One region of the Bradyrhizobium sp. Mp27 genome, then DNA from elsewhere that is predicted to be linked to it. Evidence: riboswitches for the same ligand, from Rfam matches in the RefSeq annotation. Region 1 holds a riboswitch; each other region holds the start of a gene.
What was found. Region 1 has a riboswitch for cobalamin ahead of QJT78_RS00700 (TonB-dependent receptor). Riboswitches for the same ligand answer to the same signal wherever they lie in the genome.
Positions count from the first base shown of each region.

Region 1 (7,396 bases):
GCGCGGCCGCCTCATAAGTGGGCGCAGAGCTACACCGAAAGGCGGCCGGCGAAAAGAGATCAATGATGCCGCAGCAGCGCGAGGATGGTATGCGCAACAGACGACATGGCGTCGTCCCGATACGATTATTCTTCCGTCACACCAGGCTCGACTTGCCGCGGCTGAGCACCTCGCCCGCACCCTTGTCGCCGACGATCCTGCCCTGCTCGTACACCACGCGGCCCCGCGCGATGGTGGTAACGGGCCAGCCGGTGACGTCAAAGCCTTCCCACGGCGTATAGTCCGCGCCATGGTGCAAATCGGCCTGTTGAATCGTCTTTGTCAGCTTCGGGTCCCACAGCGCGATATCGGCATCGAAGCCGACGCCGATCGAGCCCTTGCGCGGGTAGAGCCCGTAGATGCGCGCATGATTGGTCGCGGTCAGCTCGACGAATTTCTGCAAGCTGATGCGTCCCTTCGAGACGCCCTCCGAGAACAGGATCGGCAGCCGGGTCTCGACGCCGGGGATGCCGTTCGGCACCCAGCGGAACGAGGTGCGGGAATTCGGCGTCAGCTTGCCCTTGGGATCGTCGTAGCGGAACGGGCAGTGATCGGACGAGAAGGTCTGGAACACACCGGTGGTGATGCCTTCCCAGATCGCCTGCTGGCTTTCGGCATCGCGCGGCGGCGGCGAGCAGACATACTTTGCGCCTGACATGTCCATGTTCAGGCCTTTCATGTCGTCGGCCGTCAGCGTGATGTATTGCGGACAGGTCTCGGCATGCACCGGCAATCCGCGCTGCTGGGCCCAGCGCACCTGCTCCATCGCCTCGCGGCCGGAGACGTGGACGATCATGATGGGGACGCCGATCACCTCGGCATGGCTGATGGCGCGATGCGTCGCCTCGCGCTCGACGGCCTGCGGCCGCGAGGTGCCGTGATAATAAGGCGCGATATGGCCATCGCGTTCGAGCTTGGCGGTGAGGAAACGGATCGCGTCGTAACCCTCGCAATGGACCATGACGAGCGCCTCCTCGCGGCGCGCGACATCGAACACTTCCAGCAGCTGCTTGTCGCTGAGCACGAGGTCGTCATAGGTCATGAACACCTTGAACGAGGTGTAGCCATCCTTGACGAGGGCCGGCAGCTCCTGCCCGAGCACGACCGCGGTGGGGTCGGAGATGATGAGGTGGAAAGCGGTGTCGATGTAGCACTCGCCCTCGGCGAGCTTGCGGTAGTTCTCGACGCAGGTGCGCAGCGACGTCCCCTTCTCCTGGAGCGCGAAGGGCAGCACCATGGTGTTGCCGCCGGCCGCTGCCGCGCGCGTTGCCGAAGCAAAATCATCGGCCATCACGACGTCGGGGCCGGAGGCCTGGGAGATGTGGACGTGGCTGTCGATCCCGCCCGGCAGCGCCAGCAGACCTGTCGCGTCGATCTCGCGCGCCGCACCTTCAATGCGGTCGGCGATGCTGACGATGCGTCCGTCGCGAATGCCGATATCGGCGCGAAACTCGTCGCTGGCCGTCACGATGGTGCTGCCGCGAATGGCGAGATCGAGCTGCGTCACAGGTGTCTCCGTCTGATGATCGCTGATGTCTGGAAGATCCGGCCCCACGCCGCAAGGGCCGCGATGTCGCCACCGGCGAGTTCGAGCGTCCGCCACAGCGTGACCGCGACCGAGTCCAGCACGGCGATGCCCAACTCCCGTTCGAGTGCTGCAGCCAGCGCGGCGCCGTCGAGATTGGTGCAGAGAATGACCACGGCATCGGCGCCGTCCGCCGCGACCGCGCGGATCATGTCGGCGATCGTCGCGGGCGTGACCTCACCGAAGGAAAAATTATCGCGCAGGCCGAGATGCCGCTCGGCGTGAGGGGCGATCCCCTCCTCGGCCCAGACTTCGCCGATCCGCCGTTGCACGTCGTCCGTATAGGGTGAGACCAGGCCGACGCGTCCGGCGCCGAGCGCGCGGACGGCGTCGATGCAGGCAAGCGTGGAGGTCGTCGCCGGGATATCGGTCCGCGCCGCGATCGCTTCGCACAGGCTCCGGTCGCGGCCGATACCGAGCCAGCTTGCCGACGTGCCGTTCCAGGCAATGGCATCGACCTTGGCGTCCGCCAGCAGATCCGCCGCCGGCAGCATCACCGAGGCATCGAACTGGTTCAGCGCCGCGGCATCGAGCGCGATCTCGGTAACGCGGAAGCGCGAGAAATGAGCGGTGACGCCGGCCACGCCATGCAGCATGGAACTGGTGACGGGCTCCAGCACCGAGTTGGACGATGGGGTCATCATGCCGAGGCGCTTGCGCTGAATTGACATCGATCACGATCGCCCCATTGAGAGAGCGCACCGCTGCGTCCCCTCGGGCGATCATCCGCGCCTGCCATCGCCCGCGCAACCCGCAATTTGGATGGCGCATATGATTTGTTCGATACGCAGCTCAAGCCGCGAAGGTCGACCGCAAACGCCGCCAGCCGATCACGATGCCGGTGACGGAAAATGCCAGCCCGAGCAAGCAGAGCCCGACGACCAGGATATCGCGCACACGCGGATGCGCCATGAGAACGGGAAAATCGAGCGTGTGAAGCGCGCCATAGAACCAGCGATAGGCCCGCCGCGAGGCATCCAGTCTTTGCAGCACGCGGCCGTCAGCAGCGTCGATGTCGAACCAGAGGTCGCCGCATCGGGAGCGATAGACGGGCGCTCCGGCGACAGCGGAGTGCGCGGGATAGTCGTCATTGTCGGCAAGAACGGACGGGACGCCACAGCCCAGCGCAAGGCGCGTCGTCAGGTCATGGACATCCTTCTCGCCGAGGAATGCCACCGGCCCGCTGCGGCTCGCCTCCGCCGTTTTGGTCAAGGCCTGACTGGCAGGGCCGGTCCGGTCGCGCCGGTAGACAGCACCATTGACGGCGAACCATTCGACGTCGCGAGCCGATGGCTGACCGACCGGTGGGGCCGTCGTCCAGTCCGGCGCGGCATACACCACGCCCGCTTCGGTCCGGGTCAGCTCCCCGCGCGAGAACAGCCGGCCGTGATCCATCGAGAGCCAGCCACTAAAACTCCAGGTCAGCACGAAGACGGTCGCGACGAGACCAATGATGTGATGCAGTGCGTGCCAGCCGCGATAAGGCGACGAGACCCCGCGCCTTCGAATCCTGATCCTGATAATTCCGAGCACCGCGCCGAGCGTCGCCGCGATAAAAGCCACCAGCGACAATGTCGAGACCACCTGATCCCAAAGCGACCAATTGCTCCTCAGGACCGTCGGATAGATCCAGTGCAGGACGCTGCCGGCCCAATTCCAGCCGCGTTCGCTGCGGGTCGTATCCAGCACGACTTCGCCGGTGCGCGAGGAGACATAGACCTCGGTTCCGGCCGCATCGCCAAGAGCGACGCGCAACAGAGGCCGGTGTCGATCAAAGCCATTGGGGACGCTCCATTGATCATAATCCGCGACCGCCATCATCGCCGCCCGCGCGGCATCGAGCCCGCGTTGCCGGGCATGATCCCGCGCGATACCGACCGCGACGTCGGCGGACGTCACCGATGCATCCCGTCCGTCGGAGGCATGGACCGCGCGCACACGCGACGGGTCCGACACGACATAGACCGGCCCGTCGCTCCGCTGGACCAGGCGAACGCGCGTGGCGTCCGCGACCCCGCTCGCGGCGACGGCCTCCGCGACCGCAATCCTCACCTCTCCGCCAGCCACCGGCGCGAGCCCGGCAAAACGTTCCGCTTCCGTCAATGACGGAAACGGGACGAAGTGCATCACGATTCCGCTCGCGAACCACATCGCGAACAGCAGGCAGAACGCGATCCCGAGCCAGCGATGCAGCAGGACGATCGCGTTCATCATGTGGTCAGCACCCTACCATTTGAACGCGGCCGAGAGCTCATAGGTCCTGGGCGCGCCGAGCAGGATCTGGTCGGGATAGAACGGATCGCCCCAGATCGCGTAGCGCTTATCAGTGATGTTGCGCACGCGGAAGCCCAGACGGGCCTGGTCGACCGCGTTGAACACCGTCTTCGGGATGTCGACGAAGGCGTAGACGTCGGCGACGGTGTAGGCCTTCATCGTCACGACGTTGGCATCGGTGTTGTAGCGGTCGCCGACATAGCGGCCCGTGATGCCGAGCTCCACCGGCCAGGGCGTGAAGAACCGGTACGACGCACCGGCATTGGCCACGACACGCGGCACGTTCGGCGGCGTGTTGCCGGAGAACGGACCACCGGCAAAATTGTAGTCGGCATAGCGTGCGTCGACATAGGCGATGTTGCCCCAGAGCCGCAAAGGCTCAATCGGCCGGATGGCCGCCGCAAGCTCCACGCCCTTCGATTCCTGCCGCCCGGCAATGTTGAGCTGCATGCCTCCGGCTGCGGCATAGACGTTCTTGCGCTCGATATCGTAGGCCGAGAACGACCATTCCGCCCTGTTGTTCCACAACAGATGCTTGACGCCCGTCTCATAGGTGCGCGAGGTCGTCAGGTCGAGCGGCTGGGCTGGCCCAAGCAGGAAGATGTTGTTGGCGGAGACGTCGGCGCCGGTGGCGTACTGGCTGAAGAAGGTCACGCCGGGAACGGCGTCCCAGGTGTAGCCGATGCGCCCCGTCGTCGGGACCCAGGACTTCGAGAACGGGAAGTTCGCCTTTTCCAGCCCGGCGGAGTCGGTCGAGTTGCGGTCAAGCCCGATATGCTCGACGCGCAGGCCGCCGACAAGCGCGAAGGTTCGCGTGAGCTTCACCCGGTCCTCGAACGACAGCGCCTCGTTGTCGATGCGCGCGGTCTGCTGCTGCGTCGTGAGCAGGCCGTAAAGGCCACGATCGGGATTGACGAGCGAGACGTAATCGTCCGGGAAGTTGGCGGCGCCTGGCCTGACGAAATCGAGATAGCTGGACGAAAGTGTCGTGACCAGGCGGTTGTCGAAGCCTGCGATATTAGCGTTCCAAATCAGGTCGGTAATGTTGCCGACAAGGCGTTGGCTATGTGCAACGTAGAAGCGCTCGCGATCGACCATGTTCGAGTTGGGCAGGCCCGTACTGGCATTGAAAGCCTCGATCTCGTTGTTGAACCAGGTACGCTCCGCGCCATAGGCATAGGCTTGGCTCTTCAGCGTCAGGTCAGGCGCCAGCTTCAGTTCGAAGCCGCCGCGCAGCCACACCTCTTGTGCCACGTTGCGGTTGTCGAGAACGTTGTAGTTGGTGTTGAAGGTACGATCGTCGATCGTGATCGCACCGAGATTCGTTTTGTTGAAGTTCGAGACGTAATTGCCGGAGACAATGCCGCTCGTCGCATGCGAGCCGCTGAAGGCGACCGGTACCAGCGGTGCGCCCCAATAGGCCTTCGAGCGATCTTCCCGGTACTCGATCGCGCCCCAGATCTTGAGGCTGTCGGAGATGCGGTAATTGAGCTGGCCAGACACATCGAGCGTCTTGGTATTGGTGTCATCGGCAAAGCCATTGAGCGAGGCGCGGCTGATGTCGAAGCGGTAGTCGAGCCCCTGCAAATTGGTGCTGCCGCCCGAGCCGTAATGGACGCCGAACGAGTTGAGCGAATCCCAGGAAAAGTCAGCTTCATTCCGGATCGGCCCGGTGTGTGGCTGCTTCGTGATCAAGTTGATTGCGCCACCGGCGGCACCTTCGCCCGACATCAGCGAGGCCGGACCTTTCAAGAATTCCACGGCTGCGAGATTGGCCGTATCCGTGATCCGCGAGGTCATGTTCTGCGGACCGATCTTGATGCCGTTGTAGAGCATGTTGATCTGGCTGTTGGTGAAGCCACGCATGGAGAAAGCCGCGGGCTCGGCCGGATTGTCGCCGGAGGTGACACCGACCGCGCCCTGCGCAACCTCCGACACGGTGCGATAGCCCTGCTCCCGCATGGTCTCGGCCGAGATGACTTCGACGGTCGCGGGTGTCTCCTGCACGGTCAAGCCGAGGCGCGAGGCGCTCTCGGCAATCACATTGGTGTTGAGCGGCGTCTGCGCCGCCGCGGTCGGCACGACGGGCTTGGCCGCGGCCGATGCGGCCGCTGGCCTGCGCGATGCTGCGCGGCGTGGGCTCTGCGCGTCCCGGGCCGCCGGCTTTGCCGGTTTGCGGGATTGGGCGGGCGACACCTCGACCGGCGGCAGCGGCTCGCGGGCCTGCTGCGCCATGGCGGCAGGCAGATCGAGGGCGGCAAAGGATGTGAGCGCAGCGGAGGCGAGCAGGAAGCAACGCGGTCGTACAAGACGAATGGAAGACACAGTTCGGAACCTCGGTGTGACGTCAGTGGCACGTCACAGCGAACCAAGGTCCCATCTTCCGGCTTATAAGCCTTCCGATGAAGCCGAATGTCTGTACTCCCCGACCGACATCTTCGCGTGTGACCACGGCTGACGGCAGGTCTCCTGGCTCGCGGGTCAGTACCTTGCATCGCCTTCCCGGGACCGAGATACCCAGTGGCTCGTGACGCAAGATTCGCCGCTTACAGTTGCGGGGGCAGCCGCGGCATTGGGGACAAAATCCCCGCACCGCATTCCCTTTTCATCCCCACTCGGGGAAACCGTCAAAGCCATCTAGGATTACCGACAAGACAGAGTCAATGTGCCGGTGCGACGTTATTACCACAGCGACCAACTTCCTTGGAGATAGGCATGGAAGGCGAGACCTTCCTCTGGCTGATACGGCATGCGCCCGTCGACGGCGCCAAAGGGACGATCCACGCAGCCGACGCGCCCGCCGATCTCGGCGATCGCGTGCAGCTGGAGGCGTTGCGGCGGAGGCTTCCGCCAGATGCTGCGAGCTTTGCGAGCCCAGCGCGACGTACGGTTGAGACGGCGCGCGCGCTGGGACTCGAACCCGCGTTGGTGCCCGAATTCAGTGAACAGGATTTTGGCGACTGGACCCGCCGGCGGCATGACGAGCTCGCGGCGACCGGCGGGGAGGCCTATGCGCAGTTCTGGAGCGATCCGGCGCACGGACGGCCGCCGGGCGGCGAAAGTTTCGAGGATCAGGTCGCGCGCGTCCGGCTGGGTCTCGCGCAAATCGGCGCCGGCTCGGCAACGCTCGTCGTGCACTCCGGCACGATCCGCGCGGCACTCTGCATTGCGCTGGATCTGACACCACAAGCGGCCCTGCGCTTCGTGATCGATCCGTTGTCACTGACCCGGATCGACCGGCTCGCCACCGGTTGGCGCGTCGTCGCGGTCAATCAGCGCGCGGCTTGAGCCGGGTCAGCCCGGGCGATCCGGCACATTGGCCTGCGCGAAGGTCGCCATGCCGTTGTGAAGGCTGCACGCGAGCCGCACCAGCGGCAGCGCGATGGCGGCACCCGATCCTTCGCCGAGCCTGAGATCGAGGCTGATCAACGGCTGCACGTTCAGCGCGCGCAGCACCAGCCGATGCCCCTGCTCCGCCGATTGATGCGACGGCAGCAG
Region 1 is NZ_JASAUS010000001.1:160,852-168,247, forward strand. It holds gene hydA (dihydropyrimidinase) at 137-1,546, opposite strand; gene QJT78_RS00690 (aspartate/glutamate racemase family protein) at 1,543-2,295, opposite strand; gene QJT78_RS00695 (PepSY domain-containing protein) at 2,417-3,838, opposite strand; gene QJT78_RS00700 (TonB-dependent receptor) at 3,851-6,223, opposite strand; cobalamin riboswitch at 6,340-6,542, opposite strand; gene QJT78_RS00705 (histidine phosphatase family protein) at 6,614-7,186, shown strand; gene cobT (nicotinate-nucleotide--dimethylbenzimidazole phosphoribosyltransferase) at 7,193-7,396, opposite strand, start outside.

Region 2 (7,396 bases), on a different contig from region 1:
GCGCCGGACGCATCGGCAGCATCGCGGCGGCGACGACGGCGAACGCCGCAAACGGCGTCGCGCAGGCAAGCGCGAAGCTCGCGAGCGCGCATGACACAGTCAGCAACGCGAAGCAGAACATCGGCGCAAGGCGCGAGGTGACCGGATGAAGGCGGAAACGGTCGGCGTGGGGCGGCAGGATGGTGACAGTCATGGAACGATCTCCTTGTGGGATTTGTAGCACATTTTGCTGGAACGCGGCATCACGTCTGACTCAGTGAAGAGCCTCCATGGGATCTTCGGTCTCGGCTGGATCGCGCCGGTCGACGGCAAGCCAGGCGGCGACTGTCGCGGCGTGCGGTTCGATGGCCGCCAATTGGCGCAAGGCCACGCGAACGGTGGCGCGCGCCGTGCGATCGGATGGAAGCATCACCGTCTCAGGTCCCCGCTCCTTCGCGACCGCGTCGATCACGGCCCTCTTGCACGCGGTTAGCTCCGGCAGCCCATAGAGTTCGAGCAGCGCCTGGAAGGCTGCGTGATGATCCGGCCGGAAAGCGCGCTTGCCGCCAAATTGATCGCGCAGCGGATGGGCCGGATAGAGATGCGCGCAGGGGATCCACCCCTCAGGCAGCGGCTCGGTGGCGGCATGGGTGCGGCCATGCGCGAGCAGCTTTGGCAGGACGTGGGTGTGCGGGCCGTCAGGGCTTCGCCCGCCCGGCGGCGGGATCGGCTGGAATACCTCGGCGCGCCCGATGCGGCTGATGAAGACGCGGTGCGGATTGGCGGCCAGAATGATTCGCATGGCATCGCTTTCGGGCGAGAACACGGATTGGCCCGTGCGGCTCCTGAGTGCGGCGACGGCATCGGCATCGCTGACGCGGATGTAGGCGTCGATCTGCAACGTCCCGAGGCCAAGGTCGAAGAGGATGCCGCTGCGATCCCTTGTCAGGAGCGCCTCGATATCCGGACCGAGCTCGGTCAGCACGGTACGACCACTCATGGCGCTGGCTTCATGAGGAAGACACAGCGCGATGCGGTGGCTCCAGCTCTCCGTGGTCGGCGATTCCGATGCGATCAGGCGCAGATCCGGGTGGGAGACAACGCGTATCCCACCCTTCTGCGTCACGACGCTGATCCCGTTGCGCGACTGCTCCATATCGAAGGCCTCATTGGGCTCGCGCGTGAACTCGGCAATGGCACCGAACGTGCCGACGCTCCAGCCGGCCTCAGCGTCGGCAAGCCGGCTTGCGATCAGGTCCATGAGCGGATCGGCCGTTGTCATGAGGCTTCTCTCACTATCTGACGTCGTAATTCGCCAGGCGAATGCCGCCATTGACGCCCAGTCCCGGCTGCAGAAAGCCGGTCGGATTTTGATAGTGCACATTGGCGAGATTATCGACCCGGCCAAACACCTTCACCTGGTCGGTGACCAGATATTCGGCCGCCACGTTGACGACGGTGTAGGCCGGAGCCAGCAGACGCGGAATGCTGAAGTCACGGTTGCCATCGACGAAACTCCCGACGTGCAACACTGTTGCGGACAATGTGAGCGGGTCGATCGGATTCCAGATGACATTTGCGCTCCACTTCTCCTTCGGACGCCTCAGCAGCTCCAGTCCCGTCGTCGCATCCACCGCGCGGGTAAAAGTGTAGTCGGCACGAACGCGAAGCCGGTCGGTGATCGCCGCCGCGACGAAGCTCTCCGTACCCTCCGTGATCGCCTTGCCGATATTGGTGTTGGTGCTCGTGAATGTCACGGGATCGAACGTGCTCTGGATCAGGTCCGTGATGTTGTTGCGGAAGTAGGTCGACCCGAAGCGAACGCGATCGCAAAACAAGGGTTGCTCGAAGCCGGCGTCGTATCCGACGCTTTCCTCGGGCCTGAGGTTGGGATTTGCAAAGAAGAAGAACGCGGGAAAGCTGACGTAAAGCTGGTTGAGCGTCGGCGCCTTGAACCCCGTGCCGTAGCTTCCCTTGAACTTCGTATCCGTGACCGGCACGATCACGGCAGACGCCAGACGAAAGGTCGGATGGTCTCCAAACCGTTCGTTGTCGTCCTGCCGGACGTTGGCCGTGAAGAAGACGCGATCCCGGAACTGGGACTGCAGCTCCATATATCCGGCCTTGTTGACGTTCTGCGCCGAGACCGTCGCCGTTTGCAGTGTTTCGATCTCATGCTCCGCGCCAATGATGACATTGTTGTTGGGCGCGAGCTGGGTCGTGGTGTGCCAATCATACCTGACGCGATCGCCGGTCGTGATCGTGGCCATCGCGTTGCCGGGCGAGATGTTGTAGTTCCAGTGATTGGTGTAGTTGACGCCGAAATAGCTCTTCATCCGGTCGTCGAGAGCGGACCAGACCGCCTCCCCGCGCGTGAAGAGCTGGTGCACCGTCTGCGTGCTTTGCGCGGCCGCGGGAAAGCTCGCGAATGTGACGGGATCGAAGGTGTCTCCGGTAAAGCGCAGGGTGGCGTCAGTGTACCGCGCCACCCCATTGAGCGTCAGGTTTTCGCTCAATTCGGCGCCAAGCTTCGTGGAATAGGTCATATTGTCGTAGTAGTTGCCGATCGCCTTCTGACCCGGCGGCAGCAATTCGAGCGGCGTCACCGGCACGTCGTTCGCGTGGAAATGCGCAACGTTGAAGGCATAGTTGAAGTGGTCCTGTGAACCGCTCAGACCTGCCGTCTGGTTGAACGTTCCGAACGAGCCTCCCTCGATCGAGCCGGTCGCGCGGGCGGGACCGTCGCCCTTCTTCGTCACGATGGAGATCACGCCACCCAGCGCATCTGCGCCGTAGAGACCGCTCTGCGGACCACGCAGGACTTCGATCTGCTGAATGTCGGAGGTGAGCAGCTGGCCGAAATCGAACGAGCGGTTCGGGTTGCTAGGATCGCTGACGTCGATGCCGTCGATCAAAACCTTGGTGTGATTAGAGTTCGTTCCGCGTGTGAAGATCGATGTCTGTCCGCCGGGACCGCCGGTCTGCACGAGGTTGAGGCCTGGAACGGCGCTCACTGCATCGGATGCGGTCCGGCGCTGATCACGCTCCATGTCTCTGGCGGTCAGAACCGTCACCGAGCTCGCAACCAGATTGGTCGGAGTGACAACGCCCGTCGGACTGACGACGACCGTCGGAAACAGGTTGGCCGCGGATACCCCGGCAACCGGGGGCGACGCCGGCGCCAGCTCGGGCTTCGGCAATCGAGCGACGCGCCGCCGCTCGGGCTGGTCGGGCACAGGCCGCGCGACTTGCGGCTTGGCCGGACGCTCGGTCGGCGCGACCTCGACCGGCGGCAGCAGATCGGGCGATGCCGACTGCTGGGCCTGGGCAATGGACGGATCGAGCGAATACAGGGAAACGAACGCGACAACGCCGGCGCGGAAGCGCCTGGCGGCAAAGACAATACGGGACACTCTTGTAACCTCGGTATGACGTCAGTGGCACGTCACAGCGAACGAGGTTTCACGGCGGAGCGTTCGATTGCTCCGGTGAAGCTAATGTCTGTACTCCCCGACCGACATTTTCGCGTGTGACCACGGCTGACGGCAGGTCTCCTGGCTCGCGGGTCGTTACCTTCCGTCGCCTTCCCAGGACCGAGATTCCCAGTGGCATATGACGAAAGATTCACCGCTTACAGTTGCGGGGGCAGCCATGGCGTTGAGAATATCCCGGTATCGGGAAAACCTCGCACCACGTTCCCTTTTGATCTCCGTGAGGAGAACCGTCACCGACCAATCTAGGGGGCGGGCAAGCGGAGAGTCAATCGGCCGGTTGCATGACGGGCAAAGCACCGCACCGGAGATTGAGCCGGCGCAATCAGGCCGGCTCCCGCTCGGCACGCGTCCTGATCACTGCCCGCTCGCCGGCATCGACGAGCTGGCCGATGCCGGTGCGGCCCGTGAGCGCGCAGCGGATGATGTTCTCGGCAACGGACCTGCGAAAGCAATGGTCCTCGCCGACCGGGCGATTGCGGCAGACCCGATCCAGCGCCAGCTTCATGTTGATCCGGGTGCGGGTGTCGAAATGCTCGCTGATCATTCGTAGGGCCTCGATGCGTTGATGTCGGAGCGGAAACGCGTGGGCCTAGGCCGGGTTCCAAAGACAGGCCGCGCAAGGCCTTGCGCAGAGCTGACTACACCCGCCCTCTTGGTCCTGTGACGGGCGGGTTACGCCCGCCCTCTCGGCCGCTGCGCCTGAGCCCAGGCCGCGGTGACGTCGCGCAGCGGGGCGTCGCTGCGCCGGATCGGGGTCAGCTCACCAGAGGCCGAGATGATGGCGGTCTCCTCGCGGCGACAGCGCGGGCATACGAAGCGGACCTCGTGCGGCGACGAAGACCAGCTCGAACGTTTGACGTTGGCCGCCATCGGCCATGCATCGCAATGCGAGCACGACACCAGGAACCGACCGGGATCGAGCATACCCATTCCATAGGACTCCGCGTCCTGCCTGCCCTTTCAATGACGAACCCATGTGAATCGTTCCGGTGCCCGAGCACCATCAGCCCCAGCTCCAGGCAGCGCCGCCGCTCAGTGCGCGCCCTTGAGGGTGCATGACGTGGTGCAGGTGACGGTGTTGCCGTGGTCGCACGCCTTGCAGGCGGCAACGCACTGGTTCATGTCGCGGGGATTGTAGGAGCTGTAGTTGCGCATGGCACAGACCGGGGTCGAGCCGGTGATGTCCTGCTCCTGATTGCAGGCGGCCGTCATGAGCGCGAAAATCAGGACTGCAACAAGGCGCATGGGATTGCCCGGGTAAGGAGCGGCAAAGCGACGTGGCGAGGTACGCTGCACAGCAACGGACCTCGGCATTCCCACCGCGAGCAATCATGGATCGTGACGCTCGCATCCCGAAGGATGCGCGCCAAACATTAAGAACGGCTTGCAATCGGCGTCAGGCCGCAGCCTTGGTCGCGATCACCTTCCGCATATCAACCGCCAGCTGACGGTACTGCTCCGAGAGTTTCAGATAGAACTCGCGCTTGGTGCTGTCGGTCGCGAGCTTGGCGATCAGCTCGCATTCGGCGGTGAGCGTCTCGAACCGTTCCAGCCTGTCCTGAAGTTCTGTCATCGGCGTGTCCCCATCAAACGCCTCAAGGGACGACTAACCTAAGCCCGCGAATTAGGTCACTGCGAACATCGTTATCGAGTAGAAGCGTTTTTTCCGGCAAGGGCGCTGCCGGCCCGGCAAGGACCGCTATTTCTGCTCCAGCCGCCATGCGCCGTCCCAATTGGCGTCCGGCGGATTGGCCTCGAACTGCGCGATGCGGCCGAGCAGCGTGCGCGAGGGACCGTCGCCGGGCACGGCTTCGAGCGCCGTGTTGAAGGCGGCGCGAGCCTCGTCGAAACGCCGGGCGCGATAGGCGGCAAGGCCTTCTGCATAGTGCGTGCGCAGGCTCTGCTGCGGGACGCTGAGTCCGTGCGCCTTGCTCATCACCTCGAAAATGGCTTGTGGCGCACTCTGCCCGGCCACCGCGAGACGATCGATCTCGCGCAGCTCGCAGCTCGAGCCGATCGCGTCCGCACTGGCTTGCGAGATCAGGATGCGGGTGCCGTAGATCTTGTTGACGCCCTCCAACCGTGAAGCCAGGTTCACAGCGTCGCCCATCACGGTGAAGCTCATCATCAGCTCGGAGCCGATGCTGCCGGTCAGGACTTCGCCGGTGGCGATGCCGATCCGCAGGTCGCACGCCGCCGGCATGGCGCGGATGCCGAGCAGGTCCGGCAACTGCTTCTGGAGCACGGGCACCTGATCGGCCATGTCGATGGCGGCGAAGCAGGCGAGCAGCGCCGGCTCGTCCTCCTCGATGAAGGGAGGCCCCCAATAGGCCATGATGGCATCGCCGATGTATTTGTCGATGACGCCGCGATGGTTCCTGATGGGGCCGGACATCACCGTGAAATAGTGGTTCATCACCTTGACGAGGCCGCGCGGGGTCATGCCCTCGCTCATCGAGGTGAAACCGCTCATGTCGCAGAACATGATGGTCATCACCCGGCGCTGGCCGTCGATGGCGACCTCCGGCCGGTCGATCAGCCCCTGCACCACCTTGGGATCGATGTAGCGGCCAAAGGTCTCGCGGATCCGCTCGTTATGGCGCAACTGCTCGGTCATGCGGTTGAAGGCGGCCGCAAGCTCGCCGATCTCGTCCTGGGTCGAGACCGTGATGGGCCTGTCGAAGCGACCGGCCTCGACCTCGCGGGTACCGGCGAGCAGCAGGCGCACCGGCCGCGTGATGCCGCTCGAGACCAGCAACGCAAAGGCAAATCCGACCACCGCTGCGAGGATGGTGACGATGCCGGAGATGATGATCGCCTTCCGCTGGTGACCGACCACGGTCGACGTCGAGGCATAGACCTGCTTGAGCATGTCGGCACGAATGCCGTCGATCCTCTGGTTGAACTGGTCGCGCAGCGCGTCGAGATGCTCCAGCGTGCCGCGCGCCTCCGGCATCTGCTTGGCATCGATCTGCTTGAGGAGCTTGGCGTGCGCCTCGTTCATGCCCTGGCGCAGCTCTGTGACGGCGGTCTCGATTCGGGTGTCGATCCGCGCCAGCGCGGCATTGTCCGAGGGCGTCCTGGTATCGTCGATGATCGCGTTGATGTGGCTGCGCGCGTCAGAGGTCTCCGCCTCGATCTTGCGGTCGGCCTCCTCGAACTCTTTCAGCCGTGCAGCGTACGCCTCCTCGTCCGGGGCTTCCTGCATCTTCATCATGACCATACGCCGCAGCGCCACCGACCGCTCCAGCGAGCGGATATTGGCGCGCGCCAGATCGCCATAGGCCGGGATGTAGCGGTTGGTCAGCTCGTCCAGGAGGACGCCGACCTGGCTCGACATCACCATCGAAAGAATCGAGGTGACCAGCATCAGGACGATCAATCCGAGGGCGATCCCGACGATCTTGCGCCTGATCGACTGGTTGAAAAGTGGCATGAGCGGTGGGGGTAAGAGCTGAAAGGACCGGTTGGGAACTCAATACACCGGTTTTGGCAGCGGGAACACGCGCAATCTGGCCCTTGCGACGCCCCTGACCGCGCGCAACCGTCGCGCGAGCCCCATTCGTTAACAGAGGTTAAAGACGCTACCCTTTCCGCCATTTCGGAAGTTCCCGAGTTCCCATCGGTATTTTGCCGCATTGTTGAAGGAGCGTGAGGACTGCGAAACGATGTCGTGGCATCGTTTTGGGTGTCGTCTTTGATTCTCAAGCCGCATGTCGTCGCGGACCTTGGTTTGTAGTGGTTTCGCAGGGGGACCATCGAATGAACCAGTGCCTACGCTCGCTCGCGTGTGTCATTGCCGTGGCCGCTTTGGCCTTGATCCCAACCGAGCTGGCAGCGAAGAGTAGTCACAAATCGTCGGCGTCGAAGAAGACGCATGAGGCGAAGGCCGGCAAGCAGCGCCATGCTGTGGTCAAGTCGCG
Region 2 is NZ_JASAUS010000109.1:2,127-9,522, reverse strand. It holds gene QJT78_RS36455 (hypothetical protein) at 1-193, opposite strand, end outside; gene QJT78_RS36450 (hypothetical protein) at 254-1,261, opposite strand; gene QJT78_RS36445 (TonB-dependent receptor) at 1,275-3,392, opposite strand; cobalamin riboswitch at 3,506-3,720, opposite strand; gene QJT78_RS36440 (hypothetical protein) at 3,796-4,017, opposite strand; gene QJT78_RS36435 (hypothetical protein) at 4,146-4,403, opposite strand; gene QJT78_RS36430 (hypothetical protein) at 4,506-4,718, opposite strand; gene QJT78_RS36425 (hypothetical protein) at 4,870-5,046, opposite strand; gene QJT78_RS36420 (adenylate/guanylate cyclase domain-containing protein) at 5,173-6,909, opposite strand; gene QJT78_RS36415 (lytic transglycosylase domain-containing protein) at 7,236-7,396, shown strand, end outside.
Region 2: another riboswitch for cobalamin. It lies ahead of QJT78_RS36445 (TonB-dependent receptor); the one in region 1 lies ahead of QJT78_RS00700 (TonB-dependent receptor).

Region 3 (7,396 bases), on a different contig from region 1:
ATCGGAGCCAGAAGATCTCAGGATCGTCGCCGGCTCTGGAGTTCACAGCCAGGCAATGCGCTTTATCGCGATCTGCTGCCGGAACCACGCTATTGGGTTTGCAACTCAATATGGAGGCATGAACGCTGTCGGACGCGTTAGGTGCGTTTTTTGATGCTCGCCGCGTGTTGCTAGCATGAGTACGTAGAACATGAGCAGAATCAAGACGCCACGCATACCGAAGCACTTCCCGAGTTGATCATTTATTGTGGAGCGGATGGTATCCGGGGCATTTGTCGCAGACGATGGACCAAACAGCGGAGCGGAAGGGCCGTATCGCACGGCAGATGATTTGCCTCGGGTGTGAATGTGCTAGTGTCAGCTGACAATATCGACCTTACCGTTGTCGATCCGATACAGGGCCCCGACGACTTTCAGCCGGTTCTGCTCGACTGCAGCCTTCAGAATAGGGCCCGTCGATCTGAGTTTGTTGACATTGTCGATCACATTGTTTCGGGTTGCGCGGGCGGATGTATCGCCGGCCTGCCCTAGAGATGCGTTCACGGCGGGAGCAAGTGCGGTCACCAGGGCTGAAATGTGCCCTGGCGGCGGCTTATCTTGATGGAGCGACTTGATCGTAGCGTCTATCGCGCCGCAATGATCGTGGCCTAGTACGAGGATTAGCGGCGTGTTCAGTACTGCGACCGCATATTCCATACTGGCGAGTGTATCATCATTAGCGAAGTTGCCGGCGACGCGGCAGACAAACAAATCACCTAGCCCGCTGTCGAACACAAATTCGGGCGCCACGCGAGAGTCGGCGCAGCTCAGAACCGCCGCATATGGATTTTGGCCTTCGACCAAAGCCGAACGCTCGCGCCTAAGATCGTCGGCTCGTGATGCACCCTGGACATAACGTTCGTTTCCCATCAGCAGCCGCTTCAGGGCAGCATCTGGCGACAGCAGGTTATCTGGCTTGGGCGTGCTTTTTGCTTCCTTCGCATCGGCGATCTTATTGCCGAATCGCAGGAAAACTGTCGACGCAGCAAACAACAACAGCGAACGGCGCGAACGCGCGGTCCTGGTTAAATGGTACATATTTGGAGAATTGGCTGCATGCATGTGTCGCCTCAACGCACGGCCTTACGCCACCCGGTGGCTTCGGCTTCCGCTTCGCTACAAAACCAGCGTTCGCTACGCTTCTTCGTCATGTCGATTAGTTCGTAGCTGGCTTGCCCTGGCAGGTGATAGATCCGCTCGCCGCTGCGCTCGACAGTGCCTTTTATCAGGCACTCGGGGGACGGCGGTTCCGACAGCAGGACGGATCCGAGCAGTACTTCCTGCGCGTCGATCGGAACCGACCACGCGCCGACGATAATCGTGCCCTTATTGCGGCGAGGCCAGTCCCAGGGAGCGATGAACGCTCCCGACCACAGTCCCGTATGGGCTGTGCTTGCCGCCAACTCATAGACAGCGTGAGATGGAGCAGTCGATAGTGCCCAGCCCGAGCGTACCATCCAGACGTTCACATTCTCGCCTTCGATGAAGCAGTTACCGAGGGCTCGTCTGTACTCATCGACTCTCTGGGTATGACAATCCCAGGTTCGCCCATTTGAATGCTTGATAAGCTCGTCGCGAGCAGCTACGCCGCAGGCCCATTTCCGGCCCTTGGCGTCGAGACAAATCTGGTCCGTCTCAGGAGCTTCGATGCCTGAGAGCCGAACGTTGGTTTTGTCGATCTCGATCGTATTGCCGTCGAGGATGCGCGGAGCACCGCTGAACGTCGCGGCGCAGACCGGAGATGTGACGAGAGCGAGCAATGCGAACATAATTCCGCGGTTCTTCATCCCGACAACAACCTTTCGCTCCTGATCCACGTTTCACGCACGACACGGTGCCGATACATTCGACTGCTTGACAGCGTTACGTCCGTTATTCCGCCGGCATTTCCGACGCGCTTTATGAGGGCTTCGCCGGAACGCGAACCTACGGCCTGACGCTGCGTAAGGATCAAGTGATTTCTTTGGGGCGTGCGGCGCTATTCTTCGAGCATCAGCGGCTCTCTCACTAGGACCGCGCTTTACTCTCTCCACCTGAGGGGAGATCCTCGCGGGCGGCGCCGAACTGGCGATGCTGAACAAACCCGAACCCCGGAACGTTGTCTTTGCAAAAAAAAGTGGCCGACGATGAAGCGCTGGCTCGCGCTGGAGTCAGGCGTGGAGCATCAACCTTGGTCTGGTTGGCGACGGTTTCCATCGGCAAAATGGCCGCTGCCAACAGTTCTGCAATGAAATTTCGCACTTCACACGAAAAGATGTGAAAAAGATCGGTCTGGCTTTCTCTGACCGATTTAGAAGAAGACGCAATGGAGTTCAGGGTAGACGCCCGCGCATAACTTAACCTTCTTACGCCCGGCAAGATTGATCGTTGATGTCGACCTGGGCAGGTGGAGCAGAGTTAAACAGGCGTTTTCCATGCTTCGAAATCTGGATCGATGACATGCAGACGAATGGGTGCCAGCTAAGCTAGGGTCGAGCCAGTCTGGTCCTCGACGTTTCTTGCGTACGGCCCCTGAGCTTCCCGGCCTGCGCGCTCGGAAATGCGCAAGCGCTCAGCGGTATGCCGGGTCGCTACCGGTGAACGTCTCCCGGTAACTTCCTCGCCGGTTTCGTCTCACACCCAGTTCCTGGTGCCTTCGACGTTGCTATACTCACGCACAGTGGTGTCCTCACACCGGCTGGAGTGAAGGCGGGAAAACCACATCTCGCAAGCTCGTGCGCGCCGCTGACACTAGGCGGAACAAACGCAATCGCGCGGCCGACCTTCTTGCGACGGGCCGGACTGCTGCGAGAAAGGCACCCGGACCGTTGCGGAAGCTAAAACAAAGCAAGTGCCGAGCGCGTATGTCTTGCAGTCGGTCCGAGGCACTGGGCCATGGAGGAACTGCGGCGCGATGTTGCTCTGCGGCAGTTTACTCGGGCCTTCGCTCTCCTAAGTCTTCCTCTTCATTTGGCTCGGTGCGTTGGAACCAGGAGCCAGGGGCAAATTTCGCGATGCGCTTGGCAAAGGAGGATTGTGGCTCCCAATCCTGTCCTTCTCTCTTTTCGAAAGTGATGACCCCGTTGTGTGCAAAATAACGTGGTCCTTGGATACTACAATTCACCAAGAGCAGAACGCGCCACACGTCACCCGTCTCGGCCGGTTTGCCATTCCGCTTCGGTAAGTAGTCCACTCCAACTGGTTCAATGATAGTACAGCGGCCCTGCCGCAGAAGATCGCCGAGCCGGCCTTGCGGGGTGGCCACGAAGTTGAAGTTGGCCGGATCATGCAGAAAGCGAAGATTTGCGTCCCTTTCGCCATCTGCGACTTCACTGGCGATCAGGGAGAGCGCCAGGGCGCGCCAGCCCAATTCCATCGGCTTCGCATAAGTCGACGCAAGTTCAAACGTGCCGTCGAGGGCGATCTTCCAGGTGATAACGTACTGTTCGTCCGATTTGTTGTCCCGGTGTCTGGTCCACGAAACGAAAATAAAGTCGTTTTGGCCAAGTTCAATAACGCCCCACATTTGAGGCACGAACTGTGCCACCTTCGAGACATTGGAGATAATTTGTTCTATCGTCTCACCATCTTGCGCTCGCCAAGTTGACTTCAATCGTTCGACAAGGGGGCTGTCGCTGGCCCGAATATTATTGCTCATGGCAGCCGGCCAGGCGAGGCAGATTAAAAATCCGACCAAGCAAAGCCATAGCGCGGGTCTTCCAGACATTCTCTTCATAACCCTCGGCCTATCGCGTTTCATCCAAACATCTTGTAAAGCAGGCAACCTCGAACCTGCTATGAGCCATCGCAAGAAGTTTACGGGATGCGACGTGGCACCCGCTGGCTGTCCCGCGCGATCAGGCGCTCCCTGTATGTCATGCGCAGCTAACTTCCCCGACAGCGACTGCGTCAGTTGGCTGAGCTGGACCTGCCCAGCAGGAGGAGACTGGGCATGCCGAGGGTCTGCATTCTTCGTGCCAGGCAATAGGCGGAAATTTTCACAGAGTTTGTGTCGCTCTTGTCGACTTTCTGACCTTTGCACGTTTTCGGTGTTCCTATTCAGTGTATCCGCCGCAGCTTGTGCATCCTTGTCCCGCACCGGATATTTAGCAGAAGAGTTGAACGCCTCGATGCCGGATGCCTGATGGACGGAAGTGCGTTTGCCGCTATTGAGCTGTGTGGTTCGCTATCGTGCCGCCGGCGTTCGAGCTGCATGATTGCCAGCGGCACCAAGCCGGCTTGATCCCGGCTTTGAAGTCTGGGTGGCACGCAAATCAACCCCTCGCCTCGTATGTTGCTAAATTCCGCCACGTGCCTTGGCCTATTCGCTGCAGATCCTTTAGTTGAGAGAATAGCTGGCTAGCCGAGGTGCTGGGCGAAACTCTGGAAATCGCAAGGCCGCATCGAAAGCATTCTGATAGAAACGTCGGTACTCCCGCCGGAAGGCTGCTTCTGTCCCTTTCATCGATCTAGCGTGCGGCTCCGCCTCAAGGCAGCTCCGGATGCTATTCCGGTATCTGAGAAGGATATGTCTGATTATGACATCTCTGATTAGAGAATGTTTCTGGATGGTGGTAAGTCACAGAGATGCACGGTCATTCGGCTAGCAGATGTCGCAGATTAGCTTGCACATAATCTGAGAGGTTGACGGAAGAGTTCTCGTGCCGATAATCCAAGTCGTCGAGGTTCTCCGGTTCCCATTGATCCGGAGCTAAGAGGGAAGCCGGTGCAAATGCCGGCGCTGCCCCCGCAACTGTAAGTGGCGAGCCGCTGTCCAACGATGTCACTGAAGCCTGCACGGCTTCGGGAAGGCCGGACAGCAGCGATGACCAGCAAGCCAGGAGACCGGCCCCGACAATATATTGGTCCACGGGCGGGGTGTCTCGGTGGTACGCCAAGCAGCCGTCGCACGCGCGACTTCTCCTGCCTGCGTCCGCCATGGCCTTTGTCCCCAACAGGGGTTAACGCGATGTCTCCTCTCTCTCTTCCAGTTGCTACGCTCGGAACGCCACGCATCGGCCCAAGGCGTGAGCTCAAGCTCGCTCTAGAAAGCTACTGGTCTGGAAAGATTAGTGAACAGCAGTTGTACGAAGACGCATCCGGCCTACGCGCAGCGAACTGGGCTCGTCAAAAATCGCTCGGCGTCACGATCATTCCGTCAAACGACTTCTCGCTGTATGATCAGGTGCTTGATACAAGTGTCATGGTTGGCGCCATCCCGGAGATCTACGCCTCGAGCGGAGAATCCGTTTCGCTCCAGACGTACTTCGCCATGGCCCGCGGATCGCAATGCGGCGATCAGGATGCGAGTTGCGACCAGAGTACGCGGGGATCTGGCGTGCCCGCGCAGGAAATGACCAAGTGGTTCGATACCAACTACCACTACATGGTTCCCGAGTTTTACCGGGGACAGGCGTTCAGACTGTGCTCTCGCAAACCCGTCGAAGAGTATGAGGAAGCCAGGGCTCTTGGCTTTCAGACCCGCCCTGTCCTGATCGGGCCGGTCACATTTTTAAAGCTCGGCAAGAGTACCGATAGCGCGTTCCAGCCCCTCTCTCTCCTCGATGATCTGATACCTGTCTATATCGACCTTCTGCATGAATTAGCCAAACGAGGGGCAAGTTGGGTTCAGTTTGATGAGCCCTGCCTGGTCCTTGATCTGGATGAGGCGGCGCGACAATCGTTGCTGCACGCCTATAACCGGTTCGCAAAGGAGGGACCCGCTATCAAGATCATGCTTGCGAGCTATTTCGGCGCCCTAGGCGACAATCTGGATACTGCCTTGAGCCTGCCAATTTCCGGTCTGCACGTCGATTTGGTTCGAGCGCCAGAACTATTGGATCAGATCATTGCTGACGGCCGAAGTGATCTCGTCATGTCGCTCGGTGTCATCGACGGCCGCAATGTGTGGCGGTCGAACTTGCCGTCGCTCCGTCAGCGGCTGAAGCCCTCGATTGCGAAGCTTGGCAGGCACCGTGTACAGCTCGCTCCGTCCTGCTCGCTGCTTCACGTGCCGGTCGATGTTGAACTCGAGACCGGGCTCGCGTCCGACGTCAAGAGCTGGCTTGCTTTCTCGGTTCAGAAGATGCGTGAGCTTGCGATCCTGGCGCGGGTACTCGCAGGCGACCAGAATGTTGGGCTAGCTCTTGCCGAGTCGGAATGCGCCGCGACTGCCCGCCGGACCTCGCCGAAGATCCATAATGCCAACGTCGCTGTCCGAATGAGGGCGATCGATCAGACGATGCGCCAGCGCGCCACCCCGTTTGCCCGTCGTTCCGAGATCCAAAGGGAACGCTTTGGACTGCCGGCTTTTCCTACCACGACGATAGGATCGTTTCCGCAGACCGCAGCGGTGCGAAATGCTCGCGCGGCGCATGCGCGAGGTGCGATGAGCGAGGAGCAATACGACAGGTTCCTCAAAGAGGAGATAGCCCGCGCCGTACGTTGGCAGGAGGACATCGGTCTTGACGTCCTCGTGCATGGCGAATTCGAGCGTAATGACATGGTGCAGTACTTCAGCGAGCAACTCGCCGGCTTCGCATTTACAAGGAACGGATGGGTTCAGTCCTATGGTTCGCGCTGCGTTAGGCCCCCGATCCTGTTTGGCGATGTAGTGCGGCCGAAGCCGATCACCGTGGAATGGTGGCGCTACGCGCAATCACTAACTGGTAAGCCGATGAAGGCGATGTTGACCGGACCGGTGACGATCCTGAACTGGTCGTTTGTTCGCGATGATATTCCTAGAAGCGAGGTCTGCCGTCAGCTTGCGCTCGCGATGCGCGATGAAGTCCGCGATCTCGAGAATGCCGGTGCAGCCATAATACAGATCGACGAAGCTGCACTCCGCGAAGGATTGCCATTGCGCCGGTCGGACTGGAAGGCATATCTCGATTGGGCCGGAGATTGCTTCCGCCTCTGCTCATCGGGCGTTACCGATCAAACGCAAATCCATACACATATGTGCTACTCAGAGTTTAACGACATCATCGGTGCGATCGCTGCAATGGATGCGGATGTCATTTCAATCGAGACGTCGCGATCGAAAATGGAGCTACTGGATGCGTTCAGGAAGTACGAATATCCAAATCAAATCGGACCGGGCGTGTACGACATTCACTCTCCACGCGTCCCCGAGACGGGCGAAATGAAGGAGCTGATGGTGCTAGCTCGGACGCGTTTGCAGGATTCGCAGCTTTGGGTCAATCCGGACTGCGGCCTAAAAACGCGCAAATGGGAGGAGGTTCGGCCGGCGCTCACCAACATGGTCGCTGCCGCGCGCGAACTGCGCGCTGCATCCGATCCGCAAATCGGTTGATCCCGAGCTCCGGTCTGTTCTCAACAAAGCTAATTCGGTTGTGGTGATTTGCGCTTTCCACAA
Region 3 is NZ_JASAUS010000151.1:3,520-10,915, reverse strand. It holds gene QJT78_RS41565 (carbonic anhydrase) at 358-1,101, opposite strand; gene QJT78_RS41560 (thermonuclease family protein) at 1,110-1,808, opposite strand; gene QJT78_RS41555 (hypothetical protein) at 2,047-2,397, opposite strand; gene QJT78_RS41550 (nodulate formation efficiency C protein) at 2,951-3,676, opposite strand; cobalamin riboswitch at 4,685-4,887, shown strand; gene metE (5-methyltetrahydropteroyltriglutamate--homocysteine S-methyltransferase) at 4,988-7,333, shown strand.
Region 3: another riboswitch for cobalamin. It lies ahead of metE (5-methyltetrahydropteroyltriglutamate--homocysteine S-methyltransferase); the one in region 1 lies ahead of QJT78_RS00700 (TonB-dependent receptor).

Region 4 (7,396 bases), on a different contig from region 1:
GACATGGCGGTGCTACGCAAGCCCGCGCCGCCCGAAGGGCGCTATGTCACGGGGCAGTGGAGCCATGGGCCGGGCTGGGCATTCTATGGCGAGGCCGGCGAGGACTGGTTCGGCTTCAAGGGCGTGCGCGCGCTCGGCGACAAGGAAGCCGACATCCTGATGATCCCGCTCGCCGGTCACACGCTCGGCCATTGCGGCATCGCGGTGCGATCAGCTGACAGATGGCTGCTGCATGCCGGCGACAGCTATTTCCACCACGCCCAGCTCGACCCGTCGCCGCGCGTGCCGTTGATGCTGGGTTATTTCCAGCGCCGCGGCGACATGGATCGCAAGATGCGGATCGCCAACCAGGCGCGACTGCGAGCGCTGAAGCTCAACCACGGCGACCGCGTGAACATCGTCAACAGCCACGATCCCCACGACTACGAGAACTGCCGATGCGAAGGGCATCAGCTGTCATGAGGGCCGGTGCTCTCTAACAGATGGGCCCAAGTCCTGACAATTCGTGCTAAGGATGTCGCTTGGACGCCGGTAAGAACCAACAACATGATTTGTGAACAGTCTCGCGATCGGTTGGCTCTGGCGCTTCGGCGCTACGTGGCCGGACATATCAGTAACGACGATTTGGACGGCACCAAGGTCGATTGGCGGGATCGCGGCGCAGTTGCGGTCCAGCAGATGGCATGGAGCCTCTACGACGATACCAAGCACCACTATGCAACAGGCAGGCACGCGATAAACAGCGACGGCAAGCGGATTGTCGCAAGGTTGATCGTGTTTTTGCATAGTGACAGGGAGTATCTATGGCCCGACTATTCTTTCATTCAAATCATCAATTGGCCCCTCAACTTGTTGACCCTTGGCTGGTGGGAGCGCTGCAAGAACGTTCGTCGCCAGGAATTTGAGCAAGCAGGGGACTTCGCTGCATGGCCGTTCATAGCGATGACTGACCTTGATGAGGAAGCTCAAAAACCACGATACTTGTCAGGGCGCCGTCGGCACTGACTTCCGCTATGGGGCACAAAGGGGCATCTTGGCCCTGTCCGATCTTGGCGCGAGCGCGCCTCAGCCGAATGACGCTCGCCAGGAACTGTTATCTCCGGGAAGCAGTCCCTTGCGCCAGCAGAAGCCGATGCTTCACCGTTCGGGCGATTGCCGCCGGTGCGTCGTCGGGGATCGCGAAGCATGAGCTCGCGTTGATTTCGCACAGGACGTATGTGTCGGTGCCGGCGGCGTCGCGGGGCCCGTACAGGAAGTCGGCGTCCCCGATCACCGGCAGCGACGGTTCGTCGATGCCGAGCGTGTCCATCAGCTGCGGCGTCCATTCGTCCTCCATCGCTCTTCGGAGCGCCTGGAATTGCGAAGCATCGGGTCCGTGCATGATCCGTGGGCCCGGCTGCGCCTCGGGTGCGTCGGGGCCTTCCGGCGGCGGCGGGATCAGGGCCTTGATCAATTGATGCCCGAAGCCCGCGACCTTGGCGCCGCTCATGTAGCAGCGGATCATGCCGTCGGGCAGACGGGGTTGGAACGCCTGGTCGATGATGCAGCCGCCCCATCCGAAATACGGTTCGCAGCGGGCGAGGAGGGCATCGAGCGGCATGTCCTCGGGCAGACTGCCGCGTTGGGCATGCAGCACGCGAACCATGGCGTTCGCGTTGGGCAGCGCCTCCACCTTCCACACCCCCTGGCCGCCATTGCCGCGATTTTGCTTGAGCACGCGCGGACCGTTCGCCTGAAGGCGCGCGGGAAATTCGGCGCGGAAGCTTGCGGCGGTGTCATAGCGATGCGTGTCGGCTCCCCAGCCGAGATGACGCGTTCGGTGGAGCACGTCCTTGACGCCCATCTTCAGGATCACGTCGGGATGTGCGCTCACCCATGGCCCTTGCGCCGCAACGTCGCGAAGCAGCGGGTCGAGGGCCTCGCGCGTCTTGCCCTGATGGATCGGATCGACCCAGACGAGCACGCCATCGACGGCGAGCAGTTGATCGCGGACGGCGTCGGCGAAGATCTCGTCGTAGATCACCGGGCGGGCGTCGATGCCGACCGCGGCGAGTGCTTCGAAAACGCGGACGAAGCGGCTGTTTTGTGCCGTCGTGTCCCGGCGCGCCGCAGCGTCGCCGCGGGAAAGGATGGCAACGGTATGGCGGAGAGGAGGGTGGCGTTCGGTATCCATGCGCAAGCTCCACGAATGGCGTGCTGCGCAGAGCTTGGACCGAGGTCTCACGGGGAGTCTGCTTCGTCCCCACACCGATCAATCTACGTGAAATCGTCCGGCCGTTGCAAGATGGCGATTGTGCGGTTCCGTCCAGACGGCGAACCCCTCGCGCTCGCTACTCCGGTGGCGGCGGATAGCGGTCGAATGTCGGCAGTTCGTGCGCGCGCTCCATCCACCGAAGGCGCTCTGCGACCTGGATGTGCATCGTCGCCGGTACGGCATCGGGATCGTCGTAGGTCGCGCTCTGGACGTCGATGACCCCGGGCAACATGTCGGCATTGACATAAAACAGGCCGGTTCCGCAGTCGCCGCAAAAGTGCCGCCGCGCATGTTCCGAGGAGCTGTAGACCTTGGGCTCGCCCTTGGTCACCTTGACGGCATCGTCCGCGTACATCGTCCAGCCGACGACGGGAGCGCCGGCGTGAAGCCTGCAATCGCGACAGTGACACAGCGCATGCACGATCGCTTCGCCCTCGACCTGATAGCGGATCGCGCCGCAATGACAGCCGCCGGTGATGGTGCTCATGCGTTCCTCCCGATGGAAGCGAGGTTTCGTTGATCGATAGCTCTCGAGACCCGCGGCTTCAACGGCGCAATCGATTTGCGATTGCGTCCTACTGTCGCGTGACAACTCCTGCCACGGCGCGGGCGAGGTGATCCGCGACTACCATTTGAACGAAGCCGCGATCTCGTAGCTGCGCGGCGCGCCGAGGATGATCTGGTCGGTGTAACCCGGATCGCCCCAGGCGGCGTAGAGCTTGTTGGTCAGGTTCCTCACACGAAAGCTGATCCGGGTCTGGTCGACGCCCGGGAAATAGGCTTTGGGGATGTCGACGAATGCGAACGCGTCGAAGATCGTGTAGGCGTCCATCGTGACCAGATTGTCCTGGAAGTTGAAGCGGTCGCCGACGTGACGGACGAGGCCGCCGATCTCCACCGGCAGCTTCGTGTCGAAGCGATAGGAGGCGCCGGCGTTGGCGATGAAGTTGGGAACGTTGGGCGGCGTCTTGCCCGAATAACATTGCCGTCCACATAGGTGAAGTCGATGAAGCGCGACTGCACGAAGGCGACGTTGCCCCATAGTTTCAGGCCGGCGACCGGATTGACCGCGGCAGCAATCTCGACGCCCTTGGAGGCCATCTTGCCGGCGACGTTGAAGAGGATGCCGCTTTCGGGGACGTAGACGTTCTTGCGCTCGATGTCGAAGGCCGAGAACGTGGCCTCCGCGCGCTTGTCGGCCGATAGCAGCTTCACGCCGGTCTCGTAGGTCCGCGACGTCGTGAGCAGCAGCGGCGTCGTGGGCCTGAGGATGAAGATGTTCGCCACCGTCGGGTCGGCTGCCGTCGCGTACTGGCTGTAAAGCATCACGCCGGGCGCGATGTCCCAGGTGTAGCCGATGCGTCCGGTGACCGGATTGAACGTCTTCGAGAAAGGATAGCTGGCTTTCAGGAGGCCATTCTCGTCGAAGCGGGTCCGCGACAGCTCGATATTCTCAAAACGGATGCCGCCGATCAGCGCGAAGGTCGAGGTCAGCTTGAGCCGGTCCTCGAACGACAGCGAGGCGGTGTCGAGATGGGTATAGATCTTCTCGTCGGCGCGCGGGCCATAGAACCCCCGATCCGGGTTGAGGAGGTCGACGTAGTCATTGAAGAACAGCGTGTCCTGCGAGACGTTGAACTGATTGCTGCTCGCCGCCACGGTGGCGACGAAGCGATTGTCCATTCCGCCGACGTTGGAATTGACGGTGAGGTCGGTGATGTTGCCGTAGAGCCGCTGCGCGTGATCCAGCGCCAGGCGCTCGCGGTAGATGCTCAGCGCGCCTGCGAAACTGCCTACGGTCTGGTCGAACGACGAGATCTCGTTGTTGAACCAGTGCCGGTGGGCGTCATAGCCATAGACTTGGCTCTTCAGCGAGATGTTGTTGGTGATGTCCCATTGAAAGCCGCTGCGCAGCCAGAGCTCGTTGGCGCCGCTGTGATTGTCGAGCACGTTGTAGTTCGTGGTCAGCGTGCGCGCGTCGATGGTGACCGGGACCGGCGTGCCGCCGCCGAGGTAATAGTTGCTCCAGAGGCCGGAGACGACGCCGTACGTCGGCACGATGCCCGGCGCGTTCGCCGGCACCAGCGGCGTTCCCCAGTAGAACCGGTCGTTGTCCTGCCTGTATTCGACCGCGCCCCAGATCTTCAGGTTCTCGTTGACGCGATAGTTCAGCCGGCCCGAGACGTTGCTGAGCTTCGAATAGGTGTCGTCGATAAAGCCCTTGTTGTTGAAATGGCTGATGTCGAAGCGGTAGTCGAGGCCGTTGATCAGCGTGCTGCCGCCCGATCCGTAACCGGCGCGATAGCCGTTGAAGGAATCCCAGGAGGTGAAGGCGTCGTTGACGATTGGTCCGGTGTGCGGCACCTTGTTCACGTAGTCGATGGCGCCGCCGGTCGCACCGAGGCCCGCCACCAGCGAGTCCGGTCCCTTGATGATCTCGACCTGCTGGAGGCCAGCCACGTCCATGGGACGGCCGGTCATGGTCGACGGCCCGATCGGGATGCCGTTGTAGAGCGTGGAGATCTGGTCGCCGGAAAAGCCACGCATCGAGAAGATGGCGGGCGCGCCGGGCGCATCGCCGCCGGTGACGCCGACTGCAGCCTTGGCGACGTCGGTCGTGGTCCGGATGCCCAGTTCCTGCATCGTCCGCTGACTGATGACCTCGACGGTCGCCGGCATCTCGCGCGCGATGATGCCGAGCCGGGAGCCGACGTCGGTGACGGCTGCCGTGTTGAGCGGCGTCTGCACCGGGCCGCTCGGAGCTTGCGTGGCCGGAACGGAGACTGCAGGGGCGCCACGATTGCGTCCCGCGGAGCGCCGGGCCGCGCGCTGCTTCTGAGTGCCGGGGCTGACGGCAGGAGCCTGTCGCGGCGCAGGCGGCGACACGATCACCGGGCCGACCTCCCGGGAGCGGTTGTCCTGCGCCGCGCTTTGCGCGAGCGCCGCGGACGACAGCGACACCGACGAGAGCAGAGTAATCAGGAAAGCACGCGATAACGCCGGCCTTGCGCCAGCACGGAAATGAAGATTTTGCACGACAACGCTCTGCGGCGACGCAAACAAACCGTCACCGCGGTTGCCTTAGTCATCCACCTTCGCCCCAGGCGGCGGATGCACCGGCTACTTGTCCGACATCAGGGCACCCCGCCCAATGCGTTCGCGCGTGACCATGGCTGGCAGCAGGTTTCCTGGCTCGCGGGTCATCGCCTTCGACCACCTTCCCAGAGGCCCAAGCGGGGCTCCAGTGGTTCGTTTGGTCGTCGGCTATCCGCCTACAGTTGCGGGGGCAGCCGCGGAATTGCCCACTAAGGTGGACGCACCGCATTCCCTTGAAGAGTCCTTGCGGACACTACCGATCACGAAACTGGCATCAGGGGATGAGCGCGTCAACATCCGCGCGGGCTGCTGGACGGGCCGGTCGGTCGATGGTGGCCTTATGTTGCTGTTTTGCACGATAGTCCGAAGGGCTGCGTCGAAACGTCCAACCCGGCCTCCGGACGAGCCTGGGTAACGAACGCTTGACCACGATCAATGACTGCCTTTGGTGTCCGAATATGCTACTGAGGCCATGTTCCGGCCCGACAAGGTAAGTCGATATTGATGCAGTTCGTCCGTACCATCCTGGCAGTCGCCATCGCCATCTCCCTGGCGATGCTGCCGGTTGGCGCGTCCGCGGCGAACCTCGCAATGTCGTCGGATGATATGGCGACGACCATGCACATGAGCGGCGACGCCGACATGTCGATGGACGATTGTTGTCCCGACATGAAGGGAACGGGCTCCCATAGCGGCGGCTACAAGTGCGGGATGGGCTTCTGCTGCGTCGGTGGGATCATCGCGCTCGGTGATGTCAGGCCCGCGGCGTTCGAACGTCTCGCCGTCATGGCCAGCACGATGGCTATCCCCCCGGATCAGGTCGTTTCCTCCCGCGGCGGCAGTCCTCCTTTCCGACCTCCTCGAATCTGATCTCGCAAAGCCCGAGACGCGAGCGGCATGCCTGCTCGCGACGACGACTGACGTGCGCGCTTCACGCGCCACGGCGAAAGATCAATTCATGAGGACAGGACAATGCTTTCCAAGATCAGCACCGCGGCTCTCGCCGCCACCCTTTCGCTTGCCGCTTCCGCCGCGACGGCGGGCGCGGGCGACTACGCCTTCGAGCCCGTCAATCCGGAGATGAAGAAGGGCGAAGACGTCACGCTCGCCGTTCGCCTGACGAACAAGCAGACCGGCAAGCCGATACCGGACGCGGTCATCTTCAAGACCCGCCTCGACATGGCCCCGGACGGGATGGCCGAGATGGAATCGGCGGTCGCGCCGCTGCCGTCCAGGGAGCCGGGTGTGTACGCCTTCAAGACGGACCTGCCGATGGCTGGCCGCTACCAGATGACGCTGTCCGTGAAGGTGCAGGGCGAACCGGAGACCGTCACCGGCAAGGTGATCGTCACGGCGGTCAAGTGAGCGTTCGGGCGCTGCCCGGCGGCGCCCGACATTCCCCTTTTTCCTTCACACGGACGCGCGCTCCCGGGCGCGCGGATACACGACATGAAAACGCTGCGTCTCCTGACGGCACTTGCGCTGGGCGGCGGCCTGGTCCTGGCCGGCTACTACTGGCATTCGAACGGTGCGGGCTGGCTCGCTGAGGCCGACATATCATCGGCTGCGGCTGCCGCGGAGCGAAGTCCGCTCTACTACCGCGATCCAAGCGGTGCGCCGCTCTGGTCTGCGGGTCCGAAGAAGGACGACCGCGGGCGGGACTATCTGCCGGTCTACGACGACGGAGCGGCCGTCACGCCGGCGCCGCCGAAGGCGCAGGCGGCTTCGCCGCGAAAAATCCTCTACTACCGCAATCCCATGGGGCTGCCCGATACCTCGCCCGTCCCGAAGAAGGATCCGATGGGGATGGACTATGTCGCCGTTTACGAAGGCGACGACACCGACGACGGCACGGTGAAGCTGTCGCCCGGCAAGATCCAGCGCGCGGGCGTGAAGTCCGAGCCCGTCGCACGGCGCTCGATCCGGGTCTCGGTGAAGGCGCCCGGCACGATCCAGCTCGATGAACGCCGCGTGTCGGTGATCGCGATGCGCGCCGAAAGCTTCGTGCAGAAGGTCGCCGACGTGACGACCGGGACGCGCGTGAAG
Region 4 is NZ_JASAUS010000012.1:80,533-87,928, forward strand. It holds gene QJT78_RS10405 (MBL fold metallo-hydrolase) at 1-462, shown strand, start outside; gene QJT78_RS10410 (hypothetical protein) at 547-1,005, shown strand; gene QJT78_RS10415 (Cj0069 family protein) at 1,094-2,173, opposite strand; gene QJT78_RS10420 (GFA family protein) at 2,331-2,741, opposite strand; gene QJT78_RS53150 (TonB-dependent receptor) at 2,990-5,290, opposite strand; cobalamin riboswitch at 5,415-5,623, opposite strand; gene QJT78_RS10435 (hypothetical protein) at 5,855-6,220, shown strand; gene QJT78_RS10440 (FixH family protein) at 6,323-6,715, shown strand; gene QJT78_RS10445 (efflux RND transporter periplasmic adaptor subunit) at 6,800-7,396, shown strand, end outside.
Region 4: another riboswitch for cobalamin. It lies ahead of QJT78_RS53150 (TonB-dependent receptor); the one in region 1 lies ahead of QJT78_RS00700 (TonB-dependent receptor).